DNA from 4 places in the Pseudomonas phenolilytica genome. Region 1 is predicted to be linked to each of the others. Evidence: predicted binding sites of a transcription regulator. Region 1 holds the regulator's gene; each other region holds the start of a gene.
What was found. The regulator FliA, encoded in region 1, starts transcription of late flagellar genes. The targets are predictions, from matches to a motif close to CTAAAGTTTNNNNNNNNNNNGCCGNTAA.

Region 1 (7,175 bases):
GTGCTTGCCGCTGTTCTTCGGGTCCCAGTGGCCGCCCGCAGCGCCCGCCGGCGTGACCTTGCCGTCGATCTCGGCGGTCTCGCAGTTGCCCTTGGCGTGCACGTGGAAGCCGTGAATGCCGGGTTCCAGCCCCGACAGTTCGGGGCGCAGGACCAGGCCGTATTCGCTGCTCTCGATCTTCACGCTGCCGACGGCGGCGCCGACGCCTTGGGCGCTGACGGCCTTGAGCGGAACGCTGAGCGTCTCCGCCTGGACAGTCAACGCGGTGCAGCCGGCCAATGCGGCGATGATCCACTGTTTCATCGATTGTCTCCTTGCAGGTTGGGCCGGGCGGAGCGGTTCCGCCGGTCGAAGGTCTGACTGCGCGACACTGGTCGGGTTCGCCCGCATGCGGCGAGATGTCCCGTAGCGCCTGTTTCAGTTGAGATCAGTTGGCGTGACTGCGCCAGTCCGCCGTTGCGTCGCCAAGTTGGACCCCTTCTTGCTATAGCCCACGGCAGGGCGCATCGGGCGTCAAAAAACTTTCTGCTGGGGGCCACGTTGGATCGCACGCAACTCATCAACATGCGCAACAACCTGACGGGTGTCGGTCGCGGCAACCTCGGGGTGCCGCTGCTGTTGCTGGTGATGCTGGGCATGATGATGCTGCCCGTGCCGCCGTTCCTGCTCGACGTGCTGTTCACCTTCAACATCGCGCTGTCGATCGTCGTGCTGCTGGTCAGTGTCTACGCGCTGCGCCCGCTGGATTTCGCGGTGTTCCCGACCATTCTGCTGGTAGCGACCCTGTTGCGTCTGGCGCTGAACGTCGCGTCCACACGGGTGGTGCTGATTCACGGTCACGAAGGCGGCGCGTCGGCCGGTCATGTGATCGAAGCCTTCGGTAACGTGGTGATCGGCGGCAACTACGTAGTCGGTATCGTGGTGTTCGCGATCCTGATGATCATCAACTTCGTGGTGGTCACCAAGGGCGCCGGGCGGATTTCCGAAGTAAGCGCGCGCTTCACCCTCGATGCGATGCCCGGCAAGCAGATGGCGATCGATGCCGACCTCAATGCCGGGCTGATCGATCAGGCCGAAGCGAAGAAGCGCCGGGTCGAGGTTGCGTCCGAAGCGGATTTCTACGGCTCGATGGACGGTGCCAGCAAGTTCGTGCGCGGCGACGCCATCGCTGGCCTGCTGATCCTCTTCATCAACCTGCTCGGCGGCATGGGTATCGGCATGGCGCAGCATGGCCTGAGCTTCGCCGACGCCGGCAAGGTCTACGCGCTGCTGACCATCGGTGACGGCCTGGTGGCGCAGATCCCCTCGCTGCTGCTGTCCACCGCGGCGGCGATCATGGTGACCCGGGTCACCAGTTCCGAGGACATGGGCCAGCAGGTCAACCGGCAGATGTTCGCCTCGCCCAAGGCGCTGGCGGTATCGGCCGCGATCATGATCGCGATGGGACTGGTGCCGGGCATGCCGCACCTGTCATTCCTCGGCCTCGGTGCGCTCGCTGCCGGGGGCGCCTACTGGATCTGGTATCGGCAGAAGCGCGTCAAGCAGCAGGCCGAGCAGGATGTGCAGAAGCAGCAGGAGCTGCTGCCAGCGCAGCGCGCGGCGGAAACCAAGGAACTCGGCTGGGACGACGTGACGCCGGTGGACATGGTCGGGCTGGAGGTCGGCTACCGGCTGATTCCGCTGGTCGATCGCAATCAGGGGGGCCAGCTGCTGGCGCGAATCAAGGGCGTGCGCAAGAAGCTGTCGCAGGATCTCGGCTTTCTCATGCCGTCGGTGCATATCCGCGACAATCTCGATCTGCTGCCCAATGCCTATCGCCTGACGCTGATGGGCGTCAGCCTGGCCGAGGCGGAGGTCTATCCGGATCGCGAGCTGGCGATCAACCCCGGCCAGGTATTCGGGCCGCTCAATGGCATTGCAGCCAAGGACCCGGCGTTCGGTCTGGATGCGGTGTGGATCGAGGGCAGCCAGCGCGACCAGGCGCAGTCGCTCGGCTATACCGTGGTGGATGCCAGTACCGTGGTTGCCACCCACCTCAATCAGGTGTTGTACAAGCACGCGCATGAACTGCTCGGCCACGAGGAGGTCCAGCAGTTGCTGCAACTGCTTGCCCGTAGCTCGCCCAAGCTGGCCGAGGAGTTGGTGCCGGGCATGCTGTCGTTGTCCACGCTGCTCAAGGTCTTGCAAGCGCTGCTGCAGGAGCAGGTGCCGGTGCGCGACATCCGCACCATCGCCGAAGCCATCGCCAATGTCGCCAACAAGAGTCAAGATCCCGCCGCGATGGTGGCGGCAGTGCGCGTCGCGCTGTCTCGCGCAATCGTGCAGAACGTTGTGGGACTAGAGCCGGAGCTGCCTGTGATCACTCTGGAGCCGCGATTGGAACAGATCTTGCTCAATAGCCTGCAGAAGGCCGGACAGGGTGCCGAAGATGGCATCCTGCTGGAACCGGGAATGGCAGAGAAGTTGCAACGGTCGCTGGTAGAAGCGGCTCAGCGCCAGGAAATGCTCGGCAAGCCGGCGATTCTACTGGTGGCCGGACCGGTTCGCGCGATGTTGTCCCGCTTCGCCCGGTTGGCCGTACAGAACATGCATGTACTGGCCTACCAGGAAATTCCGGACAACAAGCAGGTCACCATCGTTGCGACGGTGGGTCAGAATTAATCGAGGGTGCAGGCCATGCAGGTCAAACGTTTCTTCGCCGCCGATATGCGCATCGCCATGAAGATGGTGCGCGACGAGCTGGGCGCCGATGCCGTGATCATCGGCAATCGCCGGGTCGCCGGCGGTGTCGAGCTGACTGCCGTGCTCGATTACCCGATGCAGGCCGCCCCGGAAGCGAACAAGCCCAACCCCGTGCTGGAAGCCGAGCTGCGCAAGACGCAGGCGCGTATCGCCTCGGCTCATGCCGAACTGAGCGCGCCGAATCGCGTGAAGTCGGGCCAGGACCGTCAACTGCTTGACGAGCAGCCTGCCGCCGCGCCGCAACCCGCTGCCAGCGCGCCGGTCGATACGCGCGCCTTCGAAAGCATGTGCACCGAACTGCAGGGCCTGCGCGAGCTGATCGAAGTGCAGCTCGGCTCCATCGCCTGGGGCCAGGAGCAGAGCCGGCGGCCGCAGCAGGCCGGGCTCTGGCGCCGCTTGCAGCGTCTCGGCCTGCCGGCGGAACTGTCGCGCAGCCTGCTCGAAAAGGTCGCGACCATCGCTGATCCGCGACAGGCCTGGCGTATGCTGCTGGCGCACCTGGCGCAGGCGATCAAGGTCACCAAGCACGAACCGCTGGAAGAGGGCGGGGTCATCGCATTGGTCGGGCCGGCTGGCGTCGGCAAGACCACCACGTTGGCCAAGCTGGCGGCCCGTTACGTATTGAAGTACGGCGCGCAGAACATCGCGCTGGCGAGCATGGATAACTACCGCATCGGCGCGCAGGAGCAGCTCAAGACGCTCGGTCGTATTCTCGATGTGCCGGTGGTGCAGATCGACCCGTCGCAGCCGCTGGGCAAGACGCTGGCGCCGCTGGCACGCAAGCGCGTGATTTTGATCGACACGGCCGGGCTGCCGGCGAGCGATCCGACACTGCGCATGCAGCTCGAAGCGCTGTCCGATCGTGGCGTGAAATCGAAGAACTACCTGGTGCTGGCCGCTACCAGCCAGAGCCAGGTGCTCAAGGCGGCGTGGCACAACTATCGTCGTTGCGGCCTGGCCGGTTGCATCCTGACCAAGCTCGACGAGGCCGGCTCGCTCGGCGACGTGCTCGGACTAACGATCAGCCAGCACCTGCCGATAGCTTACCTCGCCGACGGGCCGCGTATTCCTGATGACCTGCACCTGCCGCGCAGTCATCAGTTGGTCAGTCGGGCGGTGAGCCTGCAATCCGGCGAGGAGCCGAGCGAGGAAACGATGGCCGATATGTTCGCCGGCCTGTACAACGAATCATCGCGGCGAGCGGGCTGAAGCGGCAGTGCGTTACTCGGATAAACCTGATGCATTCGAGCTGAATGCATCGCCGGCCTTGCAGGCCGAGCAACATATAGGCGTTTGAACATGGGTATGCATCCCGTACAGGTGATTGCGGTGACCGGCGGCAAGGGTGGCGTCGGCAAGACCAACGTGTCGGTCAATCTGGCACTGGCGCTGGCCGAACTCGGGCGGCGGGTGGTGTTGCTCGACGCCGACCTCGGGCTGGCCAATGTCGACGTGCTGCTGGGGCTGACCACCAAGCGCACGCTTGCCGACGTGATTGCCGGTGAATGCGACCTGCGCGACGTGCTCATCCAGGGGCCGGGCGGCATCCGCATCGTGCCGGCGGCATCCGGCACGCAAAGCATGGTGCAGCTGTCCTCGCTGCAGCACGCCGGCCTGATTCAGGCGTTCAGCGAGATCGAGGATCTCGACGTACTGATCATCGACACCGCCGCCGGCATCGGCGAGGCGGTGGTCAGCTTCGTGCGCGCCGCGCACGAGGTGCTGCTGGTGGTCACCGATGAGCCGACCTCGATCACCGACGCCTATGCTCTGATCAAGCTGCTCAATCGCGACTACGGCATCAATCGCTTTCGCGTGCTGGCCAACATGGCGCACGCCCCGCAGGAAGGGCGCAATCTGTTCGCCAAGCTGACCAAGGTCACCGAGCGCTTCCTCGACGTCGCGCTGCAATACGTCGGTGCGATTCCCTACGACGAAGCCGTGCGCAAGGCCGTTCAGAAGCAGCGTGCAGTCTACGAGGCTTATCCGCGGTCAAAATGCGCATTGGCATTCAAGGCCATCGCGCAGAAAGTCGATACCTGGCCGCTGCCGGCCACGCCGCGCGGGCATCTTGAATTCTTCGTCGAGCGCCTGATCAGGCCGGCGAACGACACTCACGAATGACAGCTGCTGGATTCGCTATGTATTACAGCAAGGCTCAGGCGAAGGATGCCCAGCATCGTTTGATCGACCAGTATGCGCCGCTGGTCAAGCGCATTGCCTATCACCTGCTCGCACGGCTGCCGGCCAGCGTCCAGGTCGACGACCTGATCCAGGCCGGAATGATCGGCCTGCTGGAGGCGGCAAAGAAGTACGACGCCGGCAAAGGCGCCAGCTTCGAAACCTACGCCGGTATCCGCATCCGCGGCACCATGCTCGACGAGGTGCGCAAGGGCGACTGGGCGCCGCGTTCGGTGCATCGCAACTCGCGCATGGTCAGCGAGGCGATTCGCGCCATCGAAGCGAAAACCGGACGTGACGCTAAAGATCATGAGGTTGCGGCCGAACTTAAGCTCAGCCTCGATGAGTACTACAGCATTCTCGGCGACACCCTGGGCAGCCGCCTGTTCAGCTTCGACGACCTGTTGCAGGACGGCGAACATGGCGAGTTGCACGACGATGCCGCTAGCACTCATTCCGAGCCGTTTCGCGATCTCGAGGACGAGCGTTTCCAGCAGGCGCTGGCCGATGCCATCACCAACCTGCCCGAACGCGAAAAACTGGTGCTGTCGCTGTACTACGACGAAGAGTTGAATTTGAAGGAAATCGGTCAGGTGCTCGGCGTCAGCGAGTCACGGGTCAGTCAGCTGCATAGCCAGTGCGCCGCCCGTCTGCGTGCCCGCCTCGGCGAATGGCGGGCGAGCTGACCGGTACCCTCACTGCGAGACGTGCTCGGTTGCCGAGATTTTGGGATTTACGGAGGTCGACTTGGACAAGAACATGAAAATCCTCATCGTCGATGACTTCTCGACGATGAGACGAATCATCAAGAACCTCCTGCGAGACCTGGGGTTCACCAACACCGCCGAGGCCGACGACGGCACCACCGCGTTGCCGATGCTCAAGAGCGGCAGCTTCGATTTCCTCGTCACCGACTGGAACATGCCGGGTATGAGCGGCATCGACCTGCTGCGCCACGTGCGTGCCGACGAGCGCCTCAAGCACCTGCCGGTGCTGATGGTGACGGCCGAAGCCAAGCGCGATCAGATCATCGAAGCGGCTCAGGCCGGCGTTAACGGTTACGTCGTCAAGCCCTTCACTGCCCAGGTGCTCAAGGAGAAGATCGAAAAGATCTTCGAGCGCGTCAACGGCTGAAGCAGCAACGCCGCGAGGGCACTATGACGCAAGCAGACCAAAGCCTGGCGGAGTTCGAAGCAACTCTGCAGGCCAATGCACCGCAGCTGATTGAAAGCCTGCAGCAGGGCCGCTTCGACGAGGCGGCGCAGATGTTCAACCAGCTCAACCAGGTCCGTAATCACGGGCTCTATCAAGAAGTTGGCAAGCTCACCCGCGAACTGCACAACGCTATCGTCAAGCTCGAGGTGGACACCTGCGCCACGGGCGGGGATCCGTCGCCGATCACCGATGCAACCGACCGGCTTTCCTACGTGGTGGCGATGACCGAGAAGGCCGCCAACCGCACCATGGATCTGGTCGAGGAGTCGGCGCCGCTGGTGAACTACGTCAGCTACGAAGCCCAGAGCCTGACCGCCGACTGGCAGCGCTTCATGCGCCGCGAGATGAATGCCGAGCAGTTCCGCGAGCTGGTCCGGCGCATCGACCAGTACCTGCAGCGCTCGATGAACGATGGTAGCCAGCTGTCGCAGAACCTCAGCGAAATCATGCTGGCGCAGGACTTTCAGGACCTGACCGGGCAGGTGATCAAGCGCGTCACGCGGCTCATCACCGAGCTGGAAAGCAACCTGGTCAACCTGGTGGCAATGGCCGGGCAGGTCGATCGCGTGGCCGGCATCCAGCACGACCGCGACGCGATGCGCGCCGAGCAGGAAAAGAAAAAACAAGAGAAAGAGCCTTCCAACGGTGAAGGTCCGCAGATGCATGCCGATATACGTGAGGACGTCGTATCCGGACAGGACGACGTGGACGATCTGCTTTCGAGCCTGGGCTTTTAGGGGAATTGCAATATGAGCTTCGACGCCGATGAAGAAATCCTCCAGGATTTCCTGGTAGAGGCCGGCGAGATTCTCGAACTGTTGTCAGAGCAGTTGGTGGAGCTGGAAAGCAGCCCCGACGACATGGCGTTGCTCAATGCAATTTTTCGCGGGTTCCACACGGTCAAGGGCGGGGCGGGCTTCCTGCAGCTTAACGAGCTGGTGGAATGCTGCCACATCGCCGAGAACGTCTTCGACATCCTGCGCAAGGGCGAGCGCCGGGTGGATTCCGAGCTGATGGACGTGGTGCTGCAGGCGCTG
Region 2 (7,175 bases), 1.7 Mb from region 1:
CAACATCCACAACATCGCCATCGAAGGCAACTTCGACGACTGCCAGGAGATGGTCAAGGCCAGCTTCGCCGACCAGGGCTTCCTCAAGGGCACCCGGCTGGTGGCGGTCAACTCGATCAACTGGGCGCGGATCATGGCCCAGATCGTCTACTACTTCCATGCGGCGCTGCAGCTGGGTGGTCCTGCACGTTCGGTAGCGTTCTCGGTGCCGACTGGCAACTTCGGCGACATCTTTGCCGGTTACCTGGCGCGCAACATGGGCCTGCCGGTGAGCCAGCTGATCGTCGCCACCAACCGCAACGACATCCTGCACCGCTTCATGTCCGGCAATCGCTACGACAAGGACACCCTGCACCCGTCGTTGTCGCCGTCGATGGATATCATGGTGTCGTCCAACTTCGAGCGTTTGCTGTTCGACCTGCACGGGCGTAATGGCAAGGCCGTGGCTGATCTGCTGGATGCGTTCAGGGCCAGCGGCAAGTTGTCGGTCGAGGAAGACCGCTGGACCGAGGCGCGCAAGCTATTCGATTCGCTTGCGGTGGATGATGCGCAGACCTGCGCGACCATTGCCGAAGTGTTCCGCGAAACCGGTGAATTGCTCGATCCGCACACCGCGATTGGCGTGCGCGCCGCGCGTGAATGTCGACGCAGCCTGAGCGTGCCGATGGTGACGCTGGGCACCGCTCATCCGGTGAAGTTCCCTGAGGCAGTGCAGAAGGCAGGAGTGGGCAAGGCGCTCGGGCTGCCGGTGCACCTGGCCGATCTGTTCGAGCGGCCTGAGCGCTGCACGGTGCTGGCCAATGAGTTGAAGGCGGTTCAGGCCTTCGTCAGTCAGCATGGTAATCGCGGTAAGCCGCTGTAAGCGGAGCGCAGCAAGGTAAAAGGCCAGTCGCGAGACTGGCCTTTTACATTCTAGCGGGGGCGTTTCAGACGCCTCGCCGCCGCGGCGGATGTCGCTGTGGGGTTATTCGTCGAACTCTTCCCAGCCACCCATTTCCCGCCAGCGGTTGACGATCCCACAGAACAGTTCGGCCGTCTTCTCGGTGTCGTAGCGTGCCGAGTGTGCCTCGCGCCCGTCGAAATCGATCCCGGCAGCCTGGCAGGCCTTGGCCAGTACGGTTTGGCCGTAGGCAAGGCCGGCGAGCGTGGCGGTGTCGAAGCTGGAAAATGGATGGAACGGGTTGCGCTTGATATCGCAGCGGGCGATCGCGGCGTTAAGGAAGCCCAGGTCGAAGCTGCTGTTGTGACCGACCAGAATCGCCCGCTTGCAGCCACTGGACTTCACTGCCTTGCGCACGTTGCGGAAGATCTCGTGCAGCGCGTGGTCTTCACTGACTGCCATGCGCAACGGGTGATCGAGCTTGATGCCGGTGAATTCCAATGCTGCCGGCTCGATGTTGGCGCCGGCGAACGGTTCGACGCGAAAGAACTGCGTCTCCTGCGGATAGAGCAGGCCCTGCTCATCCATGCCGATGGTCACCGCGGCGATTTCCAGCAAGGCGTCGGTGGCGCAGTTGAAACCGCCGCACTCGACGTCGATGACGACGGGCAGGAAGCCGCGGAAGCGACGCGCCATCGGCGAGCGTGGGCGGCCCGGCTGGTTGGCGTCCAGCTCGTCGTCGAAGTGCTCTTCGCTCATCTGCTTGCCTCCAGGCGCCAGCGCAGGATTTCCCCGGCGCGCAGCGGAATCAGCTGCTGCTCGCCGAACGGCAGGCTGGCCGGCATCTCCCAGGCGTCGCGCACCAGCGTGATCTGCTCGGTGTTGCGCGGCAGGCCATAGAAGTCGGCGCCGAAATGGCTGGCGAACGCTTCCAACCGGGCCAGTGCGTTGCGCTGCTCGAAGGCCTCGGCATACAGCTCGATGGCCGCATGCGCGGTATAGCAGCCTGCGCAGCCGCAGGCGGATTCTTTGGCGTGCTGGGCATGTGGCGCCGAATCGGTGCCGAGGAAGAACTTCCGATTGCCGCTGGTAGCGGCATCCAGCAGTGCTTCCTGATGCACGTTGCGCTTCAGAACGGGCAGGCAGAAGAAATGTGGGCGAATGCCGCCGACCAGCATGTGGTTGCGGTTATACAGCAGGTGGTGGGCGGTGATGGTGGCGCCGACATTGGCCCCGGCCGCCTCGACGAACTGCACGGCATCGCGCGTGGTGATGTGCTCGAACACTACCTTCAGCTGCGGGAAGCGCTCGGTCACACGGCTCAGCTGCTCGTCGATGAAATGCTTCTCGCGGTCGAAGATGTCGATCTCGCTGCGCGTCACCTCGCCGTGCACCAGCAGAGGCAGCCCGACCTCGGCCATCGTTTCCAGTACGGGGAAGATGTTGTCGATCCGCGTTACGCCCGATGCCGAGTTGGTGGTGGCGCCGGCAGGGTAGAGCTTGGCCGCGTGCACGAAGCCGCTGGCCTTGGCCGCGCGCACATCTTCGGCGCGGGTGCTGTCGGTGAGGTAGAGCACCATCAGGGGCTCGAAGCGACTGCCGTCCGGGCGGACGGCGAGGATACGCTGGCGATAGGCGGCGGCTTCATCGGCGTTGCGTACTGGCGGCACCAGGTTGGGCATGATGATCGCGCGGGCGAACTGGCGCGCGACGTCGGCCACGGTGTGCGATAGCACCGCGCCGTCGCGCAGGTGGATATGCCAGTCGTCGGGGCGCAGCAGGGTGATTCGGTCGGACATGCGGGTTTCCTGGCGGGTGAAACGTGCGCGAATGCTACCGGAAAAGCCTGCCGGCGGCACGTGTCGCGCCCGGGAGCCCGGAGCGTGCGCGGGCGGTAGCGACTCAAGTTTTGTGGCATCGCTCCGATACCCCGGAGGAATGCGTTCTCTCCGGAGTTTCCCGTGCGCCTGCGTCCGCTCGTGCTGTGCTGCCTGTTGGCCTCCCCGGCCGACGCTATCACCTTCCAGACCCGTCTGGAGCGGGTGCAATGGCATGTCGAGGGGGATCAGTTCGAGTGCCGCCTGAGCCAGCCGATCGCCGGTTTCGGCAGCGGGCAGTTCGTCCGGCGCGCCGGCGAGGAGGCGATCTTCCGTCTGCAGTCCCCGCAACGCTGGCTGGGCGCGGGGGCGGCCACGCTCTATGCGGCCGCGGCGCCCTGGCAGCCGGCGCGAGGCGATATCAACCTGGGCGTGGTATCGGTCGGTGGCGGGGAGATTCCGTTCAACAGCTCGCATCTGCAGGCCGGACGCCTGCTCAGCGGGCTGCTCGAAGGCCGTAGCCCGGTCGTGCGTCACCGCACCCTGCACGGCGGCGAAACGCTGGAGGTGCGCCTGCTGCCGGCGCGATTCGCCAAGGCGTACGAAGACTATCGCGCGTGCGCGGCCAAGCTGCTGCCGGTCAACTACGATCAGGTGCGCCAGTCGCAGGTCGGTTTTCCGTCCGGCGACGTGGTGCTGGACGATGTCGCTCGGGCCAAGCTGGACATCATCCTGCAGTTCCTCAAGGCCGATCCCAGCGTCAATCGCATCGTGCTCGACGGGCATTCGGACAACAGCGGCAACCGCCTGACCAATCGCGATCTGTCGCGCAGAAGGGCGGTGGCGGTCCAGGAGTACTTGCAGGCCAACGGCGTGCCGGAGGCGCAGATTACCCTCCGCTTCCATGGCGAGCGCTATCCGCTGGTACGCAACGACAGCGCCGCGGCACGGGCGAAGAATCGCCGCGTGACGCTGCGTCTGGAGCGCGAACCGGTCAGCGAGACCGCAGCGACGGCGCCGACGACACCGGCTAGCTGAGGCGCGCGCCCCTGTAAATACAGCCCCGTGATCGGTAGAATCCACGGTTTTCCGTACAACCGTGGAGCTGATGGCATGGCGGACGTTAAGAAGGTGGTTCTGGCCTATTCCGGTGGCCTGGACACCTCGGTGATTCTCAAGTGGCTGCAAGACACCTACAACTGTGAAGTGGTGACCTTCACTGCCGATCTGGGCCAGGGTGAGGAAGTCGAGCCGGCTCGCGCCAAGGCACAGGCGATGGGCGTCAAGGAAATCTACATCGACGACCTGCGCGAAGAATTCGTCCGCGACTTCGTGTTCCCGATGTTCCGCGCCAACACAATCTACGAAGGCGAATACCTGCTGGGCACCTCCATTGCCCGTCCGCTGATCGCCAAGCGCCTGATCGAGATCGCCAACGAGACCGGCGCCGACGCCATCTCTCATGGCGCCACCGGTAAGGGCAACGACCAGGTGCGTTTCGAGCTGGGCGCCTATGCGCTCAAGCCGGGCGTGCAGGTGATCGCGCCCTGGCGCGAGTGGGACCTGACTTCCCGTGAAACGCTGATGGCCTACGCCGAAAAGGCGAAGATCCCGGTCGATTTCGCCAAGGCCGGCAAGAAGTCCCCGTACTCCATGGACGCCAACCTGCTGCACATCTCCTATGAAGGCGGCGTGCTGGAAGACACCTGGACCGAGCACGAGGAAGACATGTGGCGCTGGTCCGTCTCCCCAGAGAAGGCGCCTGACGTTCCCACCTACATCGAACTGACCTACCGCAAGGGCGACATCGTCGCCATCGACGGCGTCGAGATGACCCCGGCCACCGTGCTGGCCAAGCTGAACGAGATCGGCGGCGCCAACGGCATCGGTCGCCTGGACATCGTGGAAAACCGCTATGTGGGCATGAAGTCCCGCGGCTGCTACGAAACCCCCGGCGGCACCATCATGATGAAGGCCCACCGCGCCATCGAGTCGATCACCCTGGACCGCGAAGTCGCTCACCTGAAGGATGAGCTGATGCCCAAGTACGCCAGCCTGATCTACAACGGCTACTGGTGGAGCCCCGAGCGCCAGATGCTGCAGACCATGATCGACGCCTCCCAGGAGCACGTGAACGGCGTGGTGCGCCTGAAGCTGTACAAGGGCAACGTCATCGTCACCGGCCGCAAATCCGACGACAGCCTGTTCGACACCCGCATCTCCACCTTCGAGGACGATGCCGGCGCCTACAACCAGGCCGACGCCGGTGGCTTCATCAAGCTGAACGCCCTGCGCATGCGCATCGCCGCTGGCAAAGGCCGTTCGCCGCTCTGATAAGCTGCGCGGACCCGAGCCTGACCCGACCCCGGCCCTGCGCCGGGGTCTTGCTTTATGCACCGTATCTGCGAGGAGAACCTACCCATGAGACTGCTGCATACCATGCTGCGCGTTGGCGACATGGACAAATCCATCGCCTTCTATACCGAAGTGCTGGGCATGACGCTGCTGCGCCGCAAGGATTACCCGGATGGCCAGTTCACCCTGGCGTTCGTCGGCTATGGCGACGAGGCGCATAACAGCGTGATCGAGCTGACGCAGAACTGGGGAGTGGAGCATTACGCGCTGGGCGATGGCTACGGCCATATCGCCCTGGAGGTGGAAGATGTCTACAAGGCCTGCGAGGACATTCGTGCCCGTGGTGGCAAGGTCACCCGTGAGCCGGGGCCGATGAAGCATGGCTCGAGCATTCTGGCGTTCATCGAGGATCCGGACGGCTACAAGATCGAGCTGCTCTCGCCGCAGCGCCGCGACTGACCTATAAAAAAGCCCCGAAAGGGGCTTTTTTTTTACAGGTCGAAATCGAAGTCGTTGAGCTGCTTCTGCAGGCGTCGCTCTTCTAGCAGGTTGTCGATGATGCGGCGCTTGGTCAGGTTGGTCTTGGCGACTTCGGCAGGGGCATCGGTGGTTTCGTCGTCGTCTTCGGCGATGAAATCGTCTTCGATCTGGATATCTTCTTTCTCGGCCACGTGTTCACTCCAAGGCTACTGGGCGCTTTGGCGCACCTTATAGCGGCAAACCCGGGCTCGGTAAAAAAGATTTTTTCAATCGTGACAGAAGAATTTATCAGGTGAACTCAATCGTCTGAGGTCTTGTGCTTGTATTCGCACAGGTCCTCGATACGACAGCTCCCACACTGCGGTTTGCGAGCCTTGCAGACATAGCGACCATGCAGGATCAGCCAGTGGTGGGCGTCGAGCAGATACTCCTTGGGCACGAACTTGATCAGCTTGCGCTCGACCTCCAGCACGTTCTTGCCTGGCGCGATGCCGGTGCGGTTGCTGACGCGAAAGATGTGCGTATCAACCGCCATCGTGAACTGGCGAAAGGCCGTGTTGAGCACCACGTTGGCGGTCTTGCGACCCACGCCCGGCAGCGCCTCGAGGTCTTCGCGATTGTCCGGCACCTGGCTGCCGTGCTTTTCCACCAGAATCCGGCAGGTCTCGATGACGTTCTTTGCCTTGCTCGGATACAGACCGATGGTCTTGATGTACTCGCAGAGCCCGTCATAGCCGAGGGCGTAGATCGCTTCCGGGGTATTGGCTACCGGAAACAGCCGAGCGGTGGCCTTGTTCACCCCGACATCGGTCGCCTGCGCCGAAAGAATCACAGCGATCAGCAGCTCGAACGGTGTGCTGTACGCCAGCTCGGTCTTGGGCTCGGGGTTGTCTTCGTGCAGGCGTCGGAAGATCTCCCGGCGTTTTGTGGCATTCATTCAGGCAGCTTCATTCGATGACCCCGGTGACACGCACCCGCCGGCTCGCTGCGGCGACCTTCGGTTCGCGCGCCGCGGCGCGGGCGGCGAGTTGTTCGTCGATGCGGTTCTTCAGCGCGATCAGCAGGCCCAGCACGATGAAGGCGCCGGGCGGTAGAATCGCCAGCAGGAAACCCTGGTAGTCCTTGATCAGCGTGATCTGCCAGTTGGCCGCCAGCGGGCCGAGCAGCAGCTGCATGTTGGCGAACAGCGCGCCTGTACCAAGCAGTTCGCGGATGCTGCCGAGCACCACCAGCACCAGACAGAAACCCAGGCCCATCACCAGTCCGTCGTAGCCGGCCACCAGCGGCTTGTGCTTGGCGGCGAAGCCGTCGGCGCGGCCAAGGATGATGCAGTTGGTGGTGATCAGCGGGATGAAGATACCCAGAATCTGGTACAGCTCGTAGGTGAAGGCCTGCATCAGCAGCTCGATGCAGGTGGTCAGTGCGGCGATGATCATCACGAAGGCCGGCAGGCGCACGGCGGTATTCACCACGCCGCGTACCAGCGATACGGCAATGTTCGAGCAGGCCAGCACGAGCATGGTCGCCAGCCCCAGGCCCAGCGCGTTAACGGCCGAGTTGCTCACGCCCAGCAGCGGGCACAAGCCCAGCAGCTGTACCAGGCCGGGGTTATTTTTCCACAGTCCGTTGAGGGTCAGTTCGCG
Region 3 (7,175 bases), 750 kb from region 1:
AGCAATAACAGCGCGGCGAAGGCCGCCAGCGGCAGCCATCCCGGCAGGCTGTGATCACGCAGCGCAACCAGCGCGGGCACGAAGGCCAGGTTGATCGGCCACCACCAGCGCGACAGGCCCAGCCGTGCGCCCAGCAACGCAGCAAGCGCACCCTGGATGACGGCCGCCTGCAGCAGCGAGACGTGCAGACCCAGCAGGCGCGCCGCGGCCAGCAGCATCAACCAGGTCAGCAGCAGCGCCGCCAGCTGCGCACCCAGGGCGAGCAAGATCGGCGGACGAAAGCGCGGCGAGTCGGACATGACGAACACGAAGACGGAACGGCAGGCCAGTCTACCTGCCGCCTGCGCGCCGAAACAGGCGGTCAGCGGCGCCGGCCGGCCGTGCTAGACTCGCGCACCTTCATCGACCGACGCCCCGCACATGGCCAAACGCCAACTCAACCGCCGCCAGAACTGGCGCATCGAGAAAATCCAGGAAGAACGCGCCGCCCGCGCGGCACGCCGCGAATCTCGCGCGCTGGAAGAACTGGAAGGCGGCGATCTGGGGCCGGAGCAGTTCGGCCTGGTGATCGCGCACTTCGGCGTGCAGGTCGAGGTCGAAGCACAGGAAGGCGAGCACAGTGGCCAGGTCTTCCGCTGCCACCTGCGCGCCAACCTGCCGGCGCTGGTCACCGGCGACCGCGTGGTATGGCGCCCAGGCAATCAGGGCATCGGCGTGATCGTCGCGCAGCTGCCGCGCCACTCCGAACTGTGTCGTCCCGACACCCGCGGCCAGCTCAAGCCGGTGGCGGCCAACGTCGACCTGATCGTCATTGTCTTCGCGCCGCTGCCCGAACCGCACGCCAACCTGATCGACCGCTACCTGGTCGCCGCCGAACATGCCGGCATCCGGCCGCTGCTGCTGCTGAACAAGGCGGACCTGATCGACGAGCACAACGAGGGCGCGCTCAACGCGCTGCTGGCGGTCTACCGCACGCTTGGCTATCCGCTGCTGGAGGTGTCGGCCCACGGCGGCGCCGGCATGGACGAACTGCGTGCGGCGCTGGACGGCCACGTCAGCGTGTTCGTCGGCCAATCCGGGGTGGGCAAGTCGTCGCTGGTGAACAGCCTGCTGCCAGGCGTGGACACCCGCGTCGGCGCACTCTCGGAGCAGACCGGCAAAGGCACCCACACCACCACCACGGCGCGGCTGTTCCATTTCCCCGGCGGCGGCGAGCTGATCGATTCGCCCGGCATTCGCGAATTCGGCCTCGGTCATGTCAGCCGCGACGATGTCGAAGCCGGTTTCATCGAGTTCGCCGAGCTGCTCGGGCATTGCCGCTTCCGCGACTGCAAGCATGATCGTGAGCCGGGCTGCGCGCTGCTCAAGGCACTCGAGGACGGGCGCATCCAGCCGCAGCGGATGAACAGCTACCGGCACATCCTCAGCAGCCTGCCCGACCCCGACTACTGATCGTCGCCGCCGGCGGGCAGCGGCTGGTCGAGCTTGAGCACGCCTTCATCGAAGATGTTCAACCGCTCGCGCAACTGCCCCGGCTGCAGCGGCTCGCCCGCGGCGCCCGCCGGAGCGGACGGGTTCGATGGCGCCGCTGGTGCCTTGTTCGCCTCGTCGCCATCAGCCGGCACGAACTGCTCGTTCTCGATGTTGCGCTGCGCCTTCTTGGTCAGCACCAGAATGTCGATGCGCCGGTTGATCGGGTTGAGCGGATTCTTGCGGTCGAACAGCGCCGAGGAGGCGTAGCCGACGACACGAGCGATCTGCTCCTCAGGGTAACGCCCGGCGACGAGCGTGCGACGCGCGGCGTTGGCGCGACTGGCGGACAGTTCCCAGTTGCCGAAATCGCCATTGCCGGCGTACGGCTTGGCGTCGGTATGCCCGCTGATGCTGATCTTGTTCGGCACCGCGCGAATGGTGTCGCCCATCGCCAGCAAGATGTCCTCGAAATACGGCTGCAGCTGCGCGCTGCCGAGGGCGAACATCGGGCGGTTTTCGTCATCCATGATCTGGATGCGCAGCCCGTCCTTGGTGATCTCGAACAGGATCTGGTCCTTGAAGCGCTCCAGCTCGGGGTTCTCGTCGACCTTGTTCTGCAGCTCCTGCAGCAGCAGCTCCAGGCGCTCGCGTTCGATCTGTTCGGCGAGGGTTTCCACCTGATCGCCGTCGATCTGCACATCCGCCTGCGGCACCGTGGGGTCGATCTCCGGATTGAGCGTGCGGTCCGGCGACGGCGTCGGCGTGCCGCCCAGGTCGATCACGTGCGGGCTGGCGCTTTCGGTGAAGCCGATGGGGTCCTGGAAATAGCCGGAAATGGCGCGCTTCTGCTCCGGCGTCGCCGAGCTCATCAACCACATCACCAGGAAGAACGCCATCATCGCGGTCATGAAGTCGGCGAAGGCGATCTTCCAGGCACCGCCATGATGGCCGCCGGCGGTCTTCTTGACCCGCTTGACGATGATCGGTTGATTGTTGTCCATAGCCGCGCTTAGCCGCCACGCATGGCTTGCTCAAGCTCGGTGAAGCTCGGGCGGTGGGCGTGGAACAACACCTTGCGGCCGAACTCGACGGCCAGCGTCGGCGGCATGCCGGAAGCCGAGGCGACCAGAGTGGCCTTGATTGCCTCGTAGAGATTCAGCTCCTCGCGCGCGTCGTGCTCGAGCGAGGCGGACAGCGGGCCGAAGAAGCCGTAGGCAGCAAGGATGCCGAGGAAGGTACCGACCAGTGCGGCGCCGACCTTCTCGCCGATTTCGGCGTTGTTGGCATCGGCCAGCACCGACATGGTCAGCACGATGCCGAGCACCGCAGCAACAATACCCATCGCCGGCAGGCCGTCGGCAATGCGATTCACCGCATGCGAGGGATGCTCCAGCTCTTCCTTGAGGCTGGCCAGCTCCATGTCGAACAGCCCTTCGAGTTCGTGCGGGGCCATGTTGCCCGTGGACATGATGCGCAGGTAATCGCAGATGAACGCGGTCATGCGCTCGTCCTTGAGCACACCAGGGTACTTGCTGAACAGCGGGCTGGCGGCCGGGTCCTCGAGGTCGGCCTCGATCGCCATCATGCCTTCGCGACGGCTCTTGTTGAGCACCGAATAGAGCAGACCGAGCACTTCCAGGTAATAGGTCTGGGTGAAGCGGCTGCTGAACATCTTCAGCGACTTCTGAAACACGATCTTCGTCGTGCTGCCCGGATTGGCCTGCAGGAACGCGCCAAGCGCGGCGCCACCGATGATCAGCACTTCGAACGGATGCATGAGTGCCGCCAGGGCGCCGCCGGAGAGCATGAAGCCGCCGAGCACGCTGCCGATTACCACGAGGATGCCGAGAATCTTGACCATAGGTACGTCTGGGAAGCCTGATTACCAACCGCTCGAAACGAATCGAAGCACGTTCGCACAGCGGCTCGGCGCTCCGTCAAGGAGGGGTATCTGAAAGAATTGTTCGGGTTATCGGAACTTTTGCGCCAGACTAAAGAGCATCCCGACGAAAAGCCAGTTCGGCGCCATGACCACAACGACTTCGCTCCCTCGCAGTATCCCCGCCTGGATCAAGCTTCTCGACGATTCTCCGCTGCCGGCATTCGCCGCGGTGCACGACAGCGTGCGCCGGGCGCTGCGCGACAACAGCCAGTCCATGCGCCAGATTGCCGAGCGGGTGCAGCCCAGCCCGGTACTGGCGCTGAGTTTTATCCGCGAAGCCAACCGGCATGGCGGCGAGGGCCAGCCTGCGGAGAATCTCGAAACCGCGCTCAGCCGCATCGGCGTGGAGCGCGCCGAACGCCTCCTCGACCGCATTCCCGCCACGGCAACCGCCGACATGCCGCCGGCGCTGCGGCAGATGGTGCTGATCAGCCGGCACGCCAGCCAGCAGGCCAGCGGCCTGTTCGCCGGCCGCCTGGCACGTCTGTGGCAGGACATCCACTGGGGTAGCCTGTTGTTTCTCTCGCCGGTTTGGGCACTGCTGGCCGCGCGCCCGCAGCTGTTCGAGGCCTGGGAACAGCGCGTGCTGGTCAGCGGCGAGCCGCTGCGGCGCGTCGAACAGCAACTGCTCGGCGTGCCGCTGCTGGAGCTGTGCCTGAGAATCGCCGAGCACTGGCATCTGCCCGACTGGATCATCCAGGGCTACCGACTGCTCGGCGGCAATCGTCGCCTGCTGGTCAAGGCGCTGCACATCGCCCGCAACAATGCTCACCCCTTGCAGCAGCAGCAACGGCTGGACGCCGACCCCGAACTGCGTCGCTGGCTGACCCTGCCGAGCAACACCATCGTGCTGGCCAACGGCCTGGCGCTCGCCGCGCATCACAGCTGGAGTGGCGTGCACAGCCTGCGCTGGCAGCAGTTGATCGGCCTGTACCTACAACTGCCGATGGCGCAGGTGCAGCAGCTGGTCCACCAGCAGGCCGTCGACAGTGCGCGAGCCATCGGCCCGACCGACCTCTGGCACCCGGCGCAAGGACTGCTGTGGCCGTGGGACAGCCGCTTCCAGCACAAGAAGACCGGCACGGCCAGCGTACCCGACGCCGAGGCGCTGGCGCGCTGGCGTGACTGCTGCCGTGAGCTGCTGAGCGCGCCCAGCCCCTTCACCAACGTGCATCAACTGACCGCCTGCGCGCGCACCGCGCTGGTCAGCATCGGCATGCAGCGCGTGCTGCTGATGCTGCTGGATCGCAAGAATCAGCGGCTGGTCGCGCAGCAGGACGTCGGCCTGCCGGAGCATGCCGCGAACCTGATCCTCAATCCGCAGCACAGCCAGGTGCTGCGCCGGTTGCTGGACAAGCCGGCGCAGCTGCACCTGCAGCCAGACAACATCGCGATCTTCTCGGCGCTGCTGCCCGGCACGCTCAAGGCGCTGTTCGCCGGCGAGCATCTGCTGCTGCGCTCGCTGGGCAGCAACGGTCGTGTGCTGATGCTGCTGATCGCCGACCAGGACAACGCCGCACTCAGCGCCCCGACACTGCAGGCGTTGGACAAGACCGCGCAGTGCATCGAGCGGGCGCTGGGCAATTTCAGCAAGCGCGGCACCTGAGGTTTTTCGCTAGACTGCGCCTTCACCGACTCGCCGAGACCTGCCGTGTCCGTCTTCGCCAACCTGCCACTGGTAATCGAGCCTGCCGATCTGGCCGAGCGCCTGCACGCCCCCGAACTGATCCTGGTCGACCTCACCAGCGCCGCCCGCTATGCCGAAGGCCACCTGCCCGGCGCGCGCTTCGTCGACCCCAAGCAGACCCAGCTGGGCCAGCCACCGGCGCCGGGATTGCTACCACCCAAGGCGCAACTCGAAGCGCTGTTCGGCCTCCTCGGTCATCGCGCCGATGCGGTCTATGTGGTCTATGACGACGAGGGCGGCGGCTGGGCCGGACGCTTCATCTGGCTGCTCGACGTGATCGGCCATCGCCACTACCACTACCTCGACGGCGGCCTGCACGCCTGGCTGGCCGAACGCCGCCCGCTGTCGCGCGAAGTGCCGGCCGCCGCTGGTGGCCCGGTCGCATTGCACCTCGACAGCGCACCCATCGCCACGCGCGAGTACCTCGAAAGCCGCCTCGGCGCGGATGACCTAGTGGTCTGGGACGCCCGCTCGCCGCAGGAATACCGCGGCGAGAAGGTGCTCGCCGCTCGCGGTGGGCACATTCCCGGCGCCGTGAATTTCGAATGGACCGCCGGCATGGACCCGGCACGCGCGCTGCGCATCCGCAGCGACATCGCCGAACAGCTCCAGGCAATCGGCATCGTGGCGGAGAAGGAAATCATCACCCACTGCCAGACGCATCACCGCTCCGGCTTCACCTACCTCCTGGCCAAGGCTCTGGGCTACCCCAGAGTCAAGGGCTACGCCGGTTCCTGGGGCGAATGGGGCAACCTGCCCGATACGCCGATCCAGTCATGAAAAGGTCATCCATGAAAGATCGCTTGTTCGTCATCAGCCAGTACTTGCTGCCGCATCACCTGATTTCGCGCCTGGCCGGCTGCCTGGCCGAATGCCGCATTCCCTGGCTGAAGAACGCCTTCATCAAGTGTTTCGCCCGGCATTTCCAGGTGGACATGAGCCAGGCACAGATCGAAGACCTGAGCGCCTACGAGCACTTTAACGCGTTCTTCACCCGCGCACTGAGAGATGGCGCCCGCCCGCTGGACCCGACGCCCGGCGCCATTCTCAATCCCTGCGACGGCGCCATCAGCCAGCTCGGCAAGATCGAGCAGGGCCGCATCTTCCAGGCCAAGGGCCACAGCTACAGCGTCACGGAGCTGCTCGGCGGCGATCACCAGCGCGCCGCACCGTTCATGGGCGGCGACTTCGCCACCGTCTACCTGTCGCCCAAGGATTACCACCGGGTGCACATGCCGATCACGGGCACCCTGCGCGAGATGGTCTACGTACCGGGACGCATTTTCTCGGTGAACACGGTGACCGCCCAGGGCGTGCCGGAACTGTTCGCACGCAACGAGCGCGTGGTGTGCATTTTCGACACTGAACGCGGACCGATGGCGATGGTGCTGGTCGGCGCGATGATCGTCGCCAGCATCGAAACCGTCTGGGCCGGCCTTGTCACGCCACCCAAGCGCACGCTGAAGACGTTCCTGTACGACGAATCCGCGCGCGCACCGATCCGGCTGGAAAAAGGCGCGGAAATGGGCCGCTTCAAGCTCGGCTCCACGGTGATCCTGCTGTTCGGACCGGAGCAGGTTCGCTGGGCGGAGCAACTGGGCCCGCTGAGCCCGGTGTGCATGGGCGAAGCGCTCGGCCAGGCGCAGACAGAATGATGCCGGCAGGGCCTGCAGAATGAGCAGGCCAACCCGCGCGCGGCGCCGCACCCGACACGCCCTGCGACAACCCCGCGTACCGGAACGACCAATCATCGGATAATATCAAAATGCCATCGTCGACCATCAACACGACGAAGCGCAGCTGATAGAGTTCGCTGACAAGGCACCGATGGTCGGTGCTGCGGGAGTTTCCGGTTGCAGAGTCTTCATTTGCCATTGCGCGTACCCACGCCGACCCAGCAGAGCCTGAGCTTCTGCGAGGCGAGCGTGCGCGCACTGCAGGTGTGGCTCGCTGGCCTGCCCAAGGCCAATCTGGGAGAAATGGCACGCCAGCTCTACCAGGCGCTGGTGGAAATCAACCAGCTGCGTGTGCCGTCGCAAACCCGTCTGCAACTGCTGGAACTGCTACGCCCCG
Region 4 (7,175 bases), 150 kb from region 1:
ATTTCCAGGCCGGCCAGCTCGCCGGTGGTGTAACCGTCCTGAGCCACGCTGTTTACCGCAAAGGTACTGGCGTACTGCGAGGACTTGGAGAAGTCGAGGACGATGCCGCCCGGATTGGCCAGGGCGCCGTTGGCCGACCAGGTGGCTGGGCTACCACCGTCGGATATCGCCGGAATCCAGCCACCCGCCGGGGGGTTGCCCGTGGCGGAATTCAGCGTCACCTTCAGGTCCGGCGAGACGCTGAACAGCCCTGAGCCACCATTATCGATGCCCGTCAGAGCACCGGAGGAATTGAACGACAGCCCCATGACGTAAGGCTGCGGCGGCTGCTGCGCCGGGTTGGCAGGATTGCGCCCATCGATCAGCACCTTCATGTCCCAGGTGTTCGCACTCGTCTTGACGAAATACTGCGTCATGACATGCGCATTACCCTGCGAATCGTAGATGTTCAGCGAGGTCGAGCTGTTGTAGGTGGTGGGGTCGGTTGGATCGAACGTCGCATTCGCCGCGGTCAACGCCGCTGTCACATTCGCCGGCAGTGCTTTCGCGGCATCTCCCGCGGCTTGGGCATTAGCAATATTCGTCGCGTCGACCAGTGCTGCAGCGCGAGCGGCATCGGCTGCCGTTGTGTCGCCCGATGCGGCGAGCTCGGCATCGTAGGCAGCCTGTCCGGCCGCTGTCAGCGAGTTGTTATAGGCCGCGTCATAGAACGGCTGCACCTCGGCATCATAGGCAGCCTGCCAGGTCGTCGGCGATTTCTGCGTCGAGTTCAGGTTGAACGCCGTGGTGATCTGGCTGGTCGCCTTCGGCGCCTGATTGGTGGTCTGCACCTGCAGGTCGCCAACCACGCCGCTCTGCAGATTGCCGTTCGCATCGACCGGATAGCCCTGCAGCTTGTAGCCGAAGTTATCGACCAGGAAACCGGTGCGGTCGGTGCCGAAGTAGCCCGCGCGGGTATAGCTCATGGCGCCGTTGTTACTGACCTGGAAGAAGCCGTTGCCGTTGATCGCCAGATCCAGAGCGTTCTGCGTGTAGTTGATGTTGCCCTGGTTGAACTGCTGGGAAATGTTCGACATCAGCACGCCGCTGCCTTGCGGGTTCTTGCCGGTCCCCATGACGGAAGCGGCATACACATCGGAAAACTCCGCGCGCGACTGCTTGAAGCCGACCGTGCCGGCGTTGGCGATGTTGTTGCCGGTGACGTTGAGATCCTTGCTCGCGGCACGCAGGCCGCTGAGACCGATATTGAAGGACATTGAATCGCTCCTTTCGCCGGGTGCCGGCGGTTATTGTCCGATGACCTGGACCTGGGAAAGCCCGATGCTGCCGATACCGGCCAGGTTGAGCATCAGCTCCCCGCCGTTCTGCCCGAGCGTGACGCTGTCCACATTGGCCGGAAGCAGGGTGTACAGCCCCTTCGTTTCGCCGTCGTAGGTAGCCTGCGCCTCGAACTTGTAGGTGCCGGGCGGCAAGGTTTTGCCGCTCGCATCCTTGCCGTCCCACATGAAGGAGACGTTGCCGGCCTGCTGCTGCCCGAGATTGACGCGGCCGACCGAAGCGCCGGTGCTGTCGTAGATGTTGACGAACACGTTGCTGCTCGACGTTGGCAGCACCAGGCTGGCTTTGAAGGTTTCGCTGGTGTCGACCACCGCCTTGTCGGTCGGCACGATGACCTTGCGTCCGACCAGCGACGAAGCCTGCAACGCCTGTGACGACTGGTAGCCGGACAGGATGGTCTCCATGCTGGAGTTCAGCTTCTCGACACCCTCGACGGTGCTGAACTGCGCAAGCTGACCGATGAACTCGCCGTTCTCCTGTGGCTCCAGCGGATTCTGGTTGTTCATCTGCGCGACCAGCAGTTCGAGAAACTCGTTCTTGCCGAGTTCTTCGCCCTTGACCTCACGGTCCTTGCCGAACTGGTACTGGTCCAGTATCGAGCCGGTACCGCCAACGCCGCTTGTTGTGCTCATCAAAAGGCTCCCTTACTGACCCAGCGTCAGCACTTTCTGCAGCATGGTCTTGGCCGTGTTCATCAGCTCGGCGTTGGTCTGGAACGCGCGGCTGGCGGAAATCATGTCGGCCATCTCCTCCACCACGTTGACGTTCGGATAGTAGACGTAGCCCTTGTCGTCGGCCGCCGGGTGATTAGGCTCGTAGCGAGCCTGCAGCTCGCTCTGGTCCTCGACCACACCGAGCACCTGCACACCGACGCCGGCCTGGTCCTGATCGGCGAACAGTGACTCGTTCGGCGCGCCGCTGGCCTGCTGCAGCATGGTGGCGAACACTGGGTGACGAGCCCGGTAGGTTTCATCGACGCTGGAGGACACCGTCTCGGCGTTGGCGATATTGCTGGAGATGGTGTTGAGGCGCGTGCTTTGCGCACTCATGCCGCTACCAGCGATGTTGAAGACATTACTCAGGGACATGGCTGGACTCCTTATTCGCCACGCAGGGCGCTCATCAGCCCGCGGAACTTACTGTTGAGCAGTGTGAAGCTCGCCTGAAAATCGACGGCGTTCTGCGCGTAGTTGGATTGCTCGATCTGCAGATCGACGGTGTTCTGATCGAGCGAGGCATGCGCCGGCGTGCGAAAGCGCAACGAGGGATCGGCGATCTCCAGCCCTTCGGCGGCGATGTGCCGGGCGTCGGTGGTACGCGTGGCGAAGCTGCCCTCACCGCGTGCGGCCTGCGCTGCCAGCACGGCGCCGAAGTCCAGATCACGCGCCTTGTAGTTGGGCGTATCGGCGTTGGCGATGTTGTTGGCCAGCACTTCGGCACGCTGGGCGCGAAAACCAAGCGCCTTCTCGTGAATGCCGAGCGCCTTGTCGAAACTGATGCTCATGGATCTGGACCTCTGCCGGATACAAGTCTGCTGGCGCAAACTTGAGCAAAGCCCATGCCATCTATTCAAGCAATTGATTTTAAAGGATTTATTCTGAGCATCATTCGCTTAGGCGTCAAAAGCGGCAAGGCTTTACCGCTGCGTTGCCGCGTATCGTCATGATGTACGACGGTTTTCTGCCGCCGATAAGGGCTACCGCGCCTGATAAATGATGCCCGGGCTGCACTGGACCATCTGATACAGCTCGGGCAAGCCGTTGAGCGCCTCGGAAGCGCCGAGGAACAGATAGCCGCCTGGCTTGAGCGTCGCATGGATACGGCGAAGGATGTCCTTCTTCACGTCGGCGGAGAAGTAGATCAGTACGTTACGGCAGAACACGATGTCGAACTTGCCCAGCGCGGCATAGCTGTCGAGTAGATTCTGAGTGCGGAACTCGACGCGTGCGCGAATAGGCGGCTTGACCACCCAACGCCCCGGCGCGGCTACATCGAAGTAGCGCTGCAGTCGCTCGCTGGACAAGCCGCGGGCGATGGCCAGGCCGTCATACTCGGCCGCTTTGCTGGCCGCCAGCATGGTCCCGGACAATTCGGTGGCGACGATCTGCACACCCAGTCGCGGCTGGCTCGGATTCGCCCGCTCGAACTCATCGATACTCATCGACAGCGAATAAGGTTCCTGCCCCGATGAACAGGCAGCCGACCAGATTCTCAGCCGCTGGCCCGCGCCGCTCTTGAGCAGCTCGGGCAGCACCCGGTTCTTGAGAACCTCGAAAGGATAAGTGTCGCGAAACCACAGGGTTTCGTTGGTCGTCATGGCATCGACGACCTGCTCGCGCAGGCCCGAGCGCGGCATGCTCTGAATCTTCCTGACCAATTCACCAAGCGAAGTGATGCGCTGCTGCTCCATCAGCTTGTTCAGTCGACTGGAGACCAGATACTGCTTGTTACTGCCCAGCAGGATGCCGCACGTCTTTTCAAGAAATATCCGGAACTGCTCGAAATCCTGATCGCCTGACACTAATTGCTCCCGCCCTGATAATGAGAGGTCATGGCCTCAGTTTCGGTCCGCACGCTTTATCCGCTCCGCCACCCGAGTGGCCAGATCGTCCGGTTGGAATTTGGCAAGAAAATCGTCCGCGCCGACCCGCTTGACCATGTTCTGGTTGAACACCCCGGAAAGCGAGGTATGCAAAAGGATATGCATGTCCTGCATACGCGGGTCGTGACGCACCTCAGTAGTCAGGGTATAGCCATCCATTTCCGGCATTTCAATATCGGAAATCATCATCATGAATTCATCGGCCGGACGTCGCCCCTCATCGGCCATTGCCTTCAGATAGTTCAGCGCCTGGCGCCCGTCATTGAGAGCCACAACCTCTACGCCAAGATTCTGCAGACAGCGGATGATCTGCCTCCGCGCAACCGACGAGTCGTCGACGATCAGCACGCGGCACGAGCCGGCACGGGCCTGCACATCGGCATCGATGACAGCGGCCGAAACCGTCTCCGAAACCGGCGCGGCTTCGGCCAGAACTTTTTCCACGTCGATGATCTCGACCATCTGCCCGTCGAAATGCGTCACTGCCGTGAGGTAATGGTCGCGCCCGGCGCCCTTGGGCGGAGGGAGAATTTCCTCCCAGTTCATGTTCACGATGCGCTCGACTGATCGCACCAAGAAGCCAAGGGTCCGGTTGTTGTACTCGGTGATGATGGTAAAGCAGCTCTGCAGATCGTCGAGCGCGGGCTTGCCGATGGCCAATGCCAGATCGAGGATCGGCAACGTATTGCCGCGGATATTGGCGACACCGCGGACGACAGCAGTCGAGCGCGGCATGACGGTCAGGCGCGGGCACTGCAGCACTTCTTTCACCTTGAACACGTTAATGCCGTATAGCTGCGCTCCGTCGAGGCGAAACAACAGCAGCTCCAGACGGTTCTGCCCCACCAGCTGGGTTCTCTGGTTAACCGAATCCAATACTCCGGCCATGCCGTCATCCTCTTGCGTTAGCAGCAGCGCTGCCTAAAGCCAAACGGGTCAATGGGCACGCCCCTTGCTTCGGATCGAGCCATGAATGCTCAACCGACATTATTTCGACACGCCGCAAACACGACGCACAGCAGCCTCATCGTCTTCGCGTGTCTGGCCTTGCTTAGCGCCCCTGCTCTGGCGCAGCAGACGCCGACTCTGTCACATCCCGACCAGCTTATCGACGAGACTCGAAAGTTTCTTGAGCAGGCGACGACAGACTATCTGCGACGTAGCGACATCGCAGGCCGTCACGAAATCGAAGTGAACCGCCTCGACCCTCGCCTGCGCCTGGCCAGTTGCGACAAGCCACTCACCGTCAAGCTCGAGAGTCCCGCGCAACCGATCGGCCGCGTCACGGTTCGTGTCAGCTGCGAAGGCAGCTCGCCGTGGTCGCTGTTCGTTCCTGGCCAGGTTCGTCTGTATCGGGATGTCATCATCGCCACCCGCCCGCTCAAGCGGGACAGCACCCTCAGTGCGGCCGATGTCTCCCTGGCCGAACGAGATGTGTCGTTGCTCACCCAGGGCTATCTGACGTCGCTCGACCAGATATTGGGCAACAAGCTGACGCGCCCGGTTCAACTCGATCAGGTGCTCGCGCCCCCACTTCTGCAGCTCGCCGAGGTGGTACGCAAGGGCGATCAGGTAGTCATCATCGCGCGCAGCGGAGGAATCAATGTCCGCATGCCAGGCGAAGCGATGTCCGACGGTGCGCCCGGCACGCAGATCCGCGTAAAGAACCTGCGCTCGGGACGAGTCGTGAAAGCTCGCGTCGCCGGCCCCGGACAGGTTGAGGTCGCGATGTAGCGCAGCCTCCCGCGACGTGTGCGAGACGCGACCATGACGATGATGGATAAAAAAGCTAAAGTTCTTCCGGACGCAGCCGAAAACCAGGCAAGCGTCCTGATTCCTTCGAGGTTTGTATCATGGTCATCGACTTCAACCGGCCCAACAGCGCTCTCGGGTCGACCGCTACGCGTAGCGGCAGCGTTCAAGGCAACGAGCGCCCCACGGCGCAGCCGGCGAGCGGCGATACCGTACCAGTCAGCAGCAGTACTACGGCTCCGGCTGGCGAATCCGTACAACTGAGCCCCGAAGCCCAGCGCCTGCAGCAGGCCATGGACAAGCTCAATGAACAGCCGTCCGTAGATCAGGAGCGCGTGGCCAAACTGCGGCAAGCCATCGCCGACGGCAGCTATCAGGTCGACAGCCAGCGCGTCGCCTCCAAGCTGCTGGCGTTTGAAACCCAGCGCTAAGGCGACTCAGCGCCCCTTCCCGAGCCAGACATGCAAGACGAAGCCCTGCTCCAGCAACTCAGTGGCGATATCGACATCGCCCATCAATTACTTGAGCTCGCCGAGCAGGAATTCCAGGCGCTGAGTGATCGCGATCTGGCGAAACTGGAAGGCATCCTCTCGCAGACGCAACCTCTGCTTGCACTGCTCGGACAGCATGGCGGCCTGCGCAGCCAGTGGCTGAGCGAACAAGGGCTGAGTTCGGATCGCGCCGGCCTGCAACAACTCGCCGCGAAGAGCGCGCTGGGCACCCGCATTCTTGAGCAGGCCGATTCACTCGAGACCGCATTGAATGCCTGCCGCGCAGCCAACGAGCGTAACGGCCGACTGATTCGCGCCAATCGCGCAGCGGTTGGCAGCATGCTGGAGATTCTGCAAGGCAGTAACGCGACGCCGGATCTGTACGACAACCGGGGCGGCACGGCCAAGACCACTCAACAAAGGCCTCTCAGCCAGGCCTGATCCCCCCACACGGACGCGCGGGCATTACCGTTCGCGATGCAGCTGCGCTGAGAGACCTGGAACGTGGCAAATCCTTTCCTTGAAGAAGCTGGCCCACAACCACCCAAGCTGCTGACCTCGCCTCTGGAAATTCATGCGAGCCTCAAACCGCTGCTCGATAACCGCAGCCCGGTGATGATTCGCTTCGACGAGCGCAACCAACGCTACCAAAGCTTTTTGATCGAACTGGACCGTGGGAAAGGCTGGCTTGCGCTGGATGAACTAATCCCCAATGACGGCGAGCGCCTACTGCTTCAGGGCGAAACCTTTCATCTGGAAGCGTTCGACGAAGGCGTGAGAATAGCCTGGAGCAATTCCCAGCCCGTCCACCCGAGCGAGATGGACGGCGCACGCTGTTATTGGGTACCGATTCCCACAGAACTGTCCTATCACCAGCGCCGCAACGCATATCGCGCACCACTGCAAGGTGCCCCCATCGCCACCACTCTGGGCGGTAATAGGCTACGCAACAGCCTGGAAGGCAAGCTTCTCGACATCTCCGCCACCGGCTG

Region 2: HU825_RS10015 (flagellar protein MotY) is a predicted target of FliA. The motif match lies at 2,782-2,809, and genes of this name have one in related genera.
Region 3: motA (flagellar motor stator protein MotA) is a predicted target of FliA. The motif match lies at 3,443-3,470, and genes of this name have one in related genera.
Region 4: flgM (flagellar biosynthesis anti-sigma factor FlgM) is a predicted target of FliA. The motif match lies at 5,730-5,757, and genes of this name have one in related genera.

Annotation. Positions count from the first base shown of each region.
Region 1 covers NZ_CP058908.1:3,746,294-3,753,468, reverse strand. Annotated here, with positions in the region: gene sodC (superoxide dismutase family protein) at 1-303, opposite strand, end outside; gene flhA (flagellar biosynthesis protein FlhA) at 541-2,661, shown strand; gene flhF (flagellar biosynthesis GTPase FlhF) at 2,677-3,951, shown strand; gene fleN (flagellar synthesis regulator FleN) at 4,042-4,866, shown strand; gene fliA (RNA polymerase sigma factor FliA) at 4,863-5,609, shown strand; gene HU825_RS17855 (chemotaxis response regulator CheY) at 5,683-6,057, shown strand; gene HU825_RS17850 (protein phosphatase CheZ) at 6,081-6,875, shown strand; gene HU825_RS17845 (chemotaxis protein CheA) at 6,888-7,175, shown strand, end outside.
Region 2 covers NZ_CP058908.1:2,077,690-2,084,864, forward strand. Annotated here, with positions in the region: gene thrC (threonine synthase) at 1-862, shown strand, start outside; gene rnt (ribonuclease T) at 965-1,639, opposite strand; gene pyrC (dihydroorotase) at 1,636-2,679, opposite strand; gene HU825_RS10015 (flagellar protein MotY) at 2,842-3,735, shown strand; gene HU825_RS10020 (argininosuccinate synthase) at 3,811-5,031, shown strand; gene gloA (lactoylglutathione lyase) at 5,119-5,511, shown strand; gene HU825_RS10030 (PA3496 family putative envelope integrity protein) at 5,544-5,723, opposite strand; gene nth (endonuclease III) at 5,831-6,469, opposite strand; gene HU825_RS10040 (electron transport complex subunit E) at 6,480-7,175, opposite strand, start outside.
Region 3 covers NZ_CP058908.1:576,631-583,805, forward strand. Annotated here, with positions in the region: gene HU825_RS02820 (class I SAM-dependent methyltransferase) at 1-299, opposite strand, end outside; gene rsgA (small ribosomal subunit biogenesis GTPase RsgA) at 421-1,452, shown strand; gene motB (flagellar motor protein MotB) at 1,446-2,474, opposite strand; gene motA (flagellar motor stator protein MotA) at 2,483-3,334, opposite strand; gene HU825_RS02840 (HDOD domain-containing protein) at 3,501-5,021, shown strand; gene HU825_RS02845 (rhodanese-like domain-containing protein) at 5,067-5,882, shown strand; gene asd (archaetidylserine decarboxylase) at 5,894-6,757, shown strand; gene HU825_RS02855 (molecular chaperone) at 6,956-7,175, shown strand, end outside.
Region 4 covers NZ_CP058908.1:3,896,713-3,903,887, forward strand. Annotated here, with positions in the region: gene HU825_RS18565 (flagellar hook protein FlgE) at 1-1,256, opposite strand, end outside; gene flgD (flagellar hook assembly protein FlgD) at 1,287-1,970, opposite strand; gene flgC (flagellar basal body rod protein FlgC) at 1,983-2,426, opposite strand; gene flgB (flagellar basal body rod protein FlgB) at 2,438-2,842, opposite strand; gene cheR (protein-glutamate O-methyltransferase CheR) at 3,035-3,859, opposite strand; gene HU825_RS18590 (chemotaxis protein CheV) at 3,896-4,828, opposite strand; gene flgA (flagellar basal body P-ring formation chaperone FlgA) at 4,910-5,674, shown strand; gene flgM (flagellar biosynthesis anti-sigma factor FlgM) at 5,794-6,123, shown strand; gene HU825_RS18605 (flagellar protein FlgN) at 6,154-6,624, shown strand; gene HU825_RS18610 (flagellar brake protein) at 6,688-7,175, shown strand, end outside.